Regions from separate parts of the Arthrobacter sp. PvP023 genome, predicted to be linked through region 2. Evidence: riboswitches for the same ligand, from Rfam matches in the RefSeq annotation. Region 2 holds a riboswitch; the other holds the start of a gene.
What was found. A riboswitch is a leader RNA that binds a small molecule or an ion and turns the genes downstream of it on or off. The one in region 2 is predicted to bind cyclic di-AMP.

Region 1 (3,400 bases), 1.7 Mb from region 2:
CGGTCTCCCTGGGTTGCCTTCATGGCAATCACCTCCAAAGACCAGAGTACGAGTGTCGGGGCATGGATAACAGGGCCGTTCCGCACTGGCAGGCCGGGGTATCGGCCGGGCTTCCATGCGGCACCACCCGGGATCTGGCGCTGGTGGCCGCCTGGCAGGAGTATTGGGATACAACGGATCTTGACCCTGGCACCGGACCGAGGGGGAACGGCTATGGCGGAGGAGAAACCCACCAGCTGGTGGGCTACGCTGCCCGGTCTGCTGACCGCCGCTGCAGCGGTGATCACCGCTGTGACGGGGCTGCTGCTTGGCCTGGGGCAGCTTGGGGTGTTCGACGCCGGCAAGCCCGCCGCTTCAACGGCGGGCTCCTCCGCCACCGGCGCCTCCGCACAGCCGGACGGCACTGTCCCGCCGTCGGGTGCCGGGTCCGGCGGCGGTAACAGCCCGGAGTGGGCGGTAGCCCTGCCGGCCGAGCACCGCTACAGGGCTGCCGACGTCGAATATGAAATTCTTGGTGCCCGTGCGCGCCCTGACGTGTCCGGCAAGATCGCGTTGACGTTCACGCTCAGATGCACCAACCACGGCAGGTATGACATCAACTTCTGGGACTCAACGTTCAGGCTCGGCGCCGTCGGAGTCAGCCACTCCCCCGATTCCGGCCTGAACGAGCTGGTGGCTGGCGATTCAAGCAAAACGGGCGATGTCCGCTTCACTATCCCGGCGGACACCCGCGATGCCGTCCTGCGGATCAAGTTCGCACAGGGCGAGAGCACGGTTCCGGTCGCGATCTCCCCGCCCTGAAACCCCGGGCAGATGTGTGGCGACGGGGAAGGCCGGTGACCGGCTGCCCCCAAGGCAGCTGATCACCGGCCTGTCATCCGGTTTCCCGGCCCCTCGGGGAGAACGGGACCGGCAGGCTAGGCTCCGGCGCGGACGAAGGTCACGCCGCCGGTGGCCGTCAGCCAGGACAGCGGGTGGGTGACGGTGGCGTTGACACCGTTCATGCCGCCGCTGATCACCTGTCCGTCGCCGATGTAAATGCCCACGTGGCCGGACTGGACCACCATGTCGCCGGGCTGGGGTTCCGCCACCACTGAGCCGTAGTTCATGAACTGCATGGGTCCCAGGTCGCCGACGGGAATGCCGGCGGAGCCAAGTGCCTTTTCCACCATGGCGGTGCAGTCCTGGGTGATGCCCAGTTGCGCGTAGGCGGCAGAAACCATGGCGGCGTTGACACCGCCGGCCGCCGGGGCAGGAGCCGGAGCCGGCGCAGCTGCCTGGACCTGGACGGAAACGGCAGGAGCCGCCGGCGCCGCAACCGGTGCCGGCGCTGCAGCCGGGGCCACCGCTTCTGCCGGGGCGGGCTCGCCAACCGGCACTTCCACTGGAGCGGGGGTGGTGCTGACGTCCGGCCGCTCGAAACTGATCCTGACGTGGGAGTCCGCGCTGAGCGGGGCACCCACCTGGGCCTTGGCGTCGAGGCCGGATGCCGGTGCCGAATCGCGTTCCGCGGGAGCCTCGGCGGCCTGCGCAGCCATCCCGCTGGACAGGACCAGGCCAGAAGCCGCCGCAATCGCCGCGGCCTGGCGGCCAACCTTGCTTCTGCCGCGGGCCGTTGTGACGCCGGAGCGTCCTGCGGGCGCGGTTGACGGATGGTGAGCGGGCAGTTTGCGTGAAGACATGAAGTAACCTCTCCCGATGCCTGCGAGGTTAGCTGTCGGATTCGGATGGGAGACACCCGGCCGCAGTTGCCATCCGCTCAGCGGACGGCTTGCGGCTTCACCCCGAAGACCTGCACAACAATCCTGCAGGCCAAAAGTGGTTTCCCCGTCCCTGCCGGATGGTTTCGATCGGATCCCGGGCCGCGGCAGGGTTAGGCAATCCGCCCGGGAGTGCCCGTATCGGAGATAACCGGCACTGTCCCACCGTACGCGCGCCCCTCGGCCGATGTCACATTCGGATAACGCACTGCCGAACCAAGCGCGGAATGCAGGTAGCTGCGGTGTACTCGGGTACTGCGTTAATCAAAGTCGAGTGTTTTGCCTTGACGCCACGAGGCGTAGTCTACGTGCATGTTCTTGCGGGGGGACTCACACGCTTGGAGGCATCATGCGTTGGTCCAATCAGCCTGTCCGCAAGCCCGCGCGTCACGTGGCGGATCCCCCTGAACCTTTGGCCGGAGGCCCGCACGGCAGGCGCTGGGTTGCAATCCTGGGTGCGCTGCTGCTTGCTGTCAGCACAGTGGCGGGCGTGGCCGGCACTTCGAAGGCCGCGGGGCCGACCATCGTCAGCCTGACGTTCGACGACGGACTCGGCAGCCAGTTGGCCGCAGCGCAGGAGCTGAAAGCCCACGGCCTGGTAGGAACTTTCTTCATCACCACGTCCTTTGTGGGCCAGTCCGGGTTCCTCACCCAGGCAAACCTGAACACTCTCGTGGCCGATGGCAACGAGATCGGCGGCCACAGCGTGACCCACCCGGACATGACAACGCTCAGCGCAGCGGCCGCCAGTGCGGAGGCCTGCAACAGCAAGTCCACCCTCGAAGGCTGGGGCTTCACCGTCCGTAACTTCGCCTACCCCTTCGCGGCGGAGAACGCCACTGCCCAATCAGCGGTCCGCGGCTGCGGCTACGCCAGTTCCCGGGGCCTCGGTGACATTCGATCTCCGGCCAGCTGCGCCGGCTGCCCTGTTGCCGAGACCCTGCCGCCGGCTAACCCCATGGTCACCCAGGCACCGGACCAGGTGGACAGCACGTGGACCATGGCAACTCTTCAGGCTGCCGTCACCAACGCCGAGTCAACAGGCGGCTGGCTGCAGCTGACCTTCCACGAAATTGCCACCGGAACTGATCCGACGTTGTCCATCAGCCCCGCACTGTTCAAAGAGTTCGTCACGTGGCTGGCTGCGCGGACAGCAAACGGTACGACGTCGGTCCGTACAGTGGCGCAGGCGCTGGGCCAGTCCCCTGTGGCGTCACCGCCTCCGTCACCTTCGCCGTCACCGTCACCATCACCGACGCCCACTCCTTCAGCCGGGCCGGCCGTTAGAGGCGCCATTGGGGCGCTCTGGGTGGCGCAAGGCGCGGGAAACGGACCGCTCGGTTCCCCGGTCACGAATGAAGTCTCAGGACTCCGAAACGGAGGCGTTTACCAGAGTTTCCAAGGCGGCCAGGTCCATTGGTCGCCGACTACCGGAGCGCACAGCACCAGGGGTGGAATTGGCACGGTCTGGGCTGGGCAGGGATGGGAGAACGGTAAACTCGGCTACCCTCTTTCGAGCGAAATCCCGGGGCTAAAGGGCGGCGGCGTTTACCAGGTCTTCCAAGGCGGACAGATTCACTGGTCACCAGCATCAGGAGGACATGCCACGCTAGGGGCCATTGGCGCTGCGTGGTCCGCGC
Region 2 (3,400 bases):
GGGCCTTGCTGTCCACCAGCCCGAACGCCGCGACATCCCAGAACGCGGTGGAGCCGCCCACTCCGAGGATGACTTCGTAGCCGTCCGGGGCGCGGAAGAACTCGCTCAGGCCGTTGCGGACGGACCCTACGAGGTTCTTGACCGGAGCCTGGCGGTGCGAGGTGCCAAGAAGCGTGGCGGAGGCGGCAGACAGGGCCTCGATCTGCTCGGGACGGACCTTTGAAGGCCCGGCGCCGAACCGTCCGTCCTTGGGCAGGAGGTTGGCGGGGATAGTGATGCTGGTGTCGCTCACAATGGCTCCAATTTTTCGGCGTGGACGTGGGGGAGGCCTGGCAGTGCACGGGTTCCTGCCGGGGGAATCCCCTATATTCTGCCTGACGCGCCGGTGGGGAACGGAACGGTATCCGTCATAGTCCAGTCACTGAGACATCCCTGAGGCGCAGGCGGTACGTCCCTGTGAAGCTCGGCGCCGAATTATCCGGAGTAATTCAAAATAGGCTAAGCTGGTCCCTGACGTATAGCGGGCCGCGATGCCGGCCGGACTGATCCCGGGAGGCCGTTCCCCAAGGCTGATCGGTGGATGCAGGTCCACTTCGCCGCGGCCAACGGGAAACGCCTCCGCGCGGTACGGTGGGACTGACGCAAGGACTGTGCTCGAGGAGCTGAGCTGGATGACGGATCTGATCGACACCACGGAGATGTATCTTCGGACAATCTTGGAGCTTGAGGAAGAGAACATCGTTGCTCTCCGTGCGCGGATTGCCGAACGGCTGCGCCACTCCGGCCCCACTGTTTCGCAGACCATCGGCCGGATGGAACGCGACGGACTGGTGGTTGTTTCGGGCGACCGGCACCTTGAGCTCACCGAAACAGGCCGGAAACGGGCTACCGAGGTTATGCGCAAGCACCGCCTTGCGGAGCGGCTCCTCGCCGACGTCATCGGCCTCGACTGGGCGTATGTCCATGACGAAGCCTGCCGCTGGGAACACGTCATGAGCGAGCGGGTTGAGCGGCGCATCTTCGAGCTCCTGGACCATCCCACGGTTTCCCCTTACGGCAACCCCATTCCCGGCCTGGCGGCACTTGGCGGACAGCCCACTCCCGCGTTCACCGACGGAGTGGTGAACCTTCTTGACGCCATGGCCGGATACGGGGCCGACTCCCGCATTACCGTGAGCCGCCTGGCCGAGCCCATCCAGGTTGAGCCGGAGCTGCTGGTCCAGCTCGATGAAGGCGGCATCCGGCCGGGGGCGTCCCTCGCCCTGGAGCGCGTGGGGGAGTACATCTCGGTGCGCGTACCCGAGATCGAAGGCGCCCTGGAACTGCCGCCCGAAGTTGCGGCCCACGTATTTGTTACGGTCCGCTAACCGTGCACCTCGTAGGACCACCTACAACACGTTGAGACGCAGATAACGGAATTATTACCGTGCTGATTAATCACCTATAGTTGAGGACTAGCGCCGATACGAAAGCGTTACCTGATCCGAAGCCGAGCTCTGCCAGCGGATCAAGGTACGAATCACCTCCTGGCAGAGGCGGGGGAACCACAACCGGCCGTTGAAAGACGGCCTTGGGGTGAAGTCCGTCAGCGGCAAAGCACCTCCGACGAAGGATTCCTTTGGGATACCCCTGTGTCGGATGCCTTGCATTGGCGGACCGGGTCTTTGATCTCTCTGACCCGAATCCGACAGCTAACTCCGCAGGCTTTCCAGAGAGGATAATTCTTGACCACGCAGACCGTCAGGGGCCGCCGCAGGGCGACAGGTCCCGCTTCGGAGTACCCCGTGGCCGAAGCCGTAATGACGGTCAGGCCGCGCGACGCACACCGTGATGCGCGCCGGCGCCGGAGCCTGTTCAGCCAGGTTACGGACTTCGCCTCGGCGAGCGGCGTGGGTCAGAAGGCGGGCATCGCGCTGGCCGCCACCGGACTGGTCCTTACCGTGACCGTACCGTCAACCGGCCCCATGGTCTCCACGTCAGACACGGGATCCACCGCCGCCGCATCAGTCGCGGCGCAGCCGGAGGTCTCCGCTGCCGCCAGCGCCAAGATCGACTTCAACCGGACCGCCGTAGCCACCAAGGGGGATCCGGACGGCAAGCTCAAGCAGTTGCTGAGCGCGCAGTCAGCCGGAACCATCACCCGCGCGGCATCCACCGGCAGCCTGGGCGCGCCGCTGGAACAGATGGTCACCGCATCACCTTTCGGTTTCCGGGTTAGCCCGATCACGGGCGGAGCCGGCGAGTTCCACCGTGGCCAGGACTACGCGGCCCAGTGCGGCACAAGCGTATTCGCCGCCGCCAGCGGAACCGTGACCTTCTCCGGCTGGCACCCCTACGGCGGTGGCAACCGTGTGGTGATTGACCACGGCAACGGCCTGGAAACCACGTACAACCACCTCTCGTCGTCCAGTGTCCAGGTTGGCCAGAAGGTCAACCGCGGCGACGTGGTGGCGCTCAGCGGGACCACCGGCGCCTCCACCGGCTGCCACCTCCACTTTGAAGTGATGGTCAACGGCGAAGTCGTCGACCCGCTCGGCTGGCTCTGATCCAAACGATCGGCCGCTCTCGCATTCCTGTGACATGTCGTGACCTGAATGTGACATTCGTTCGGAATTCCTGTACCGTTTAGAGCACGCCAACTTTTCCGAAGTTGGCGCTCTTGAGTGGATTGCCTAACTCTGCCACCGCTCAAGGTCCGTTCGCATTACATCGTCTGGCAGAGGCGGGGGAACCAATTTTGGTCTTCGCAAGAAGACCTTGGGGTTAAGTCGCAACGCTTCCCAGGAAGCCGAGCGGCCGGGTGACTCCCATCCGAATCCGACAGCTCACCTCGTAGGCATTGGGAGAGGCTACCTTCGTGTCTACACGTCACAATTCTGCGCGCCACCGCGCGCAAACGGTTCGTACGAACCCGTTAAACTCCGTGTCCAGGGCTGTTACTGCCAACGCCGGGACCGTAGGTCGCCAGGCGGCTGTTATCGCAGCTGCTTCCGGACTGATCCTCAGTGTTGGGATGCCGGCAAATGCCGCCGATACCAACCTGGGCGTTTCCGCTTCGACGGAGTCCGGCTCACAGTCGGCCCAGCTGACCGTAACTGCAGAACCCACAGCGACTGTTTCCTTCGAGCGTCCGGCAGTGACCACGAAGGCAGCGCCCAAGGTTGAAACCGTTCGGGCACAGTCCACCGGTACGGACGCCAGCGAGACCTCCACTGAGGCTGACGGAGAGGCCAAGGCAAGCAAGCTTGCTGACGCCGCATCTTCCGCAGCAGCATCGGGCCTCGCTGCCATCGCTTACACCGGTATCGGCAGCCCTTACGTCTGGGGCGGTACCACTCCCAGCGGCTGGGACTGCTCAGGCTTCACGCAGTGGGTATACGCACAGGCCGGCATCAGCATC

Region 1: another riboswitch for cyclic di-AMP. It lies ahead of JOE31_RS11120 (NlpC/P60 family protein); the one in region 2 lies ahead of JOE31_RS18795 (M23 family metallopeptidase).

Annotation. Positions count from the first base shown of each region.
Region 1 covers NZ_JAFIBI010000001.1:2,406,549-2,409,948, reverse strand. Annotated here, with positions in the region: gene JOE31_RS11130 (DUF1918 domain-containing protein) at 1-23, opposite strand, end outside; gene JOE31_RS11125 (hypothetical protein) at 214-801, shown strand; gene JOE31_RS11120 (NlpC/P60 family protein) at 918-1,682, opposite strand; cyclic di-AMP (ydaO/yuaA leader) riboswitch at 1,686-1,880, opposite strand; gene JOE31_RS11115 (polysaccharide deacetylase family protein) at 2,110-3,400, shown strand, end outside.
Region 2 covers NZ_JAFIBI010000001.1:4,151,182-4,154,581, reverse strand. Annotated here, with positions in the region: gene serC (phosphoserine transaminase) at 1-292, opposite strand, end outside; gene JOE31_RS18800 (metal-dependent transcriptional regulator) at 672-1,367, shown strand; cyclic di-AMP (ydaO/yuaA leader) riboswitch at 1,478-1,721, shown strand; gene JOE31_RS18795 (M23 family metallopeptidase) at 1,725-2,546, shown strand; cyclic di-AMP (ydaO/yuaA leader) riboswitch at 2,660-2,853, shown strand; gene JOE31_RS18790 (C40 family peptidase) at 3,014-3,400, shown strand, end outside.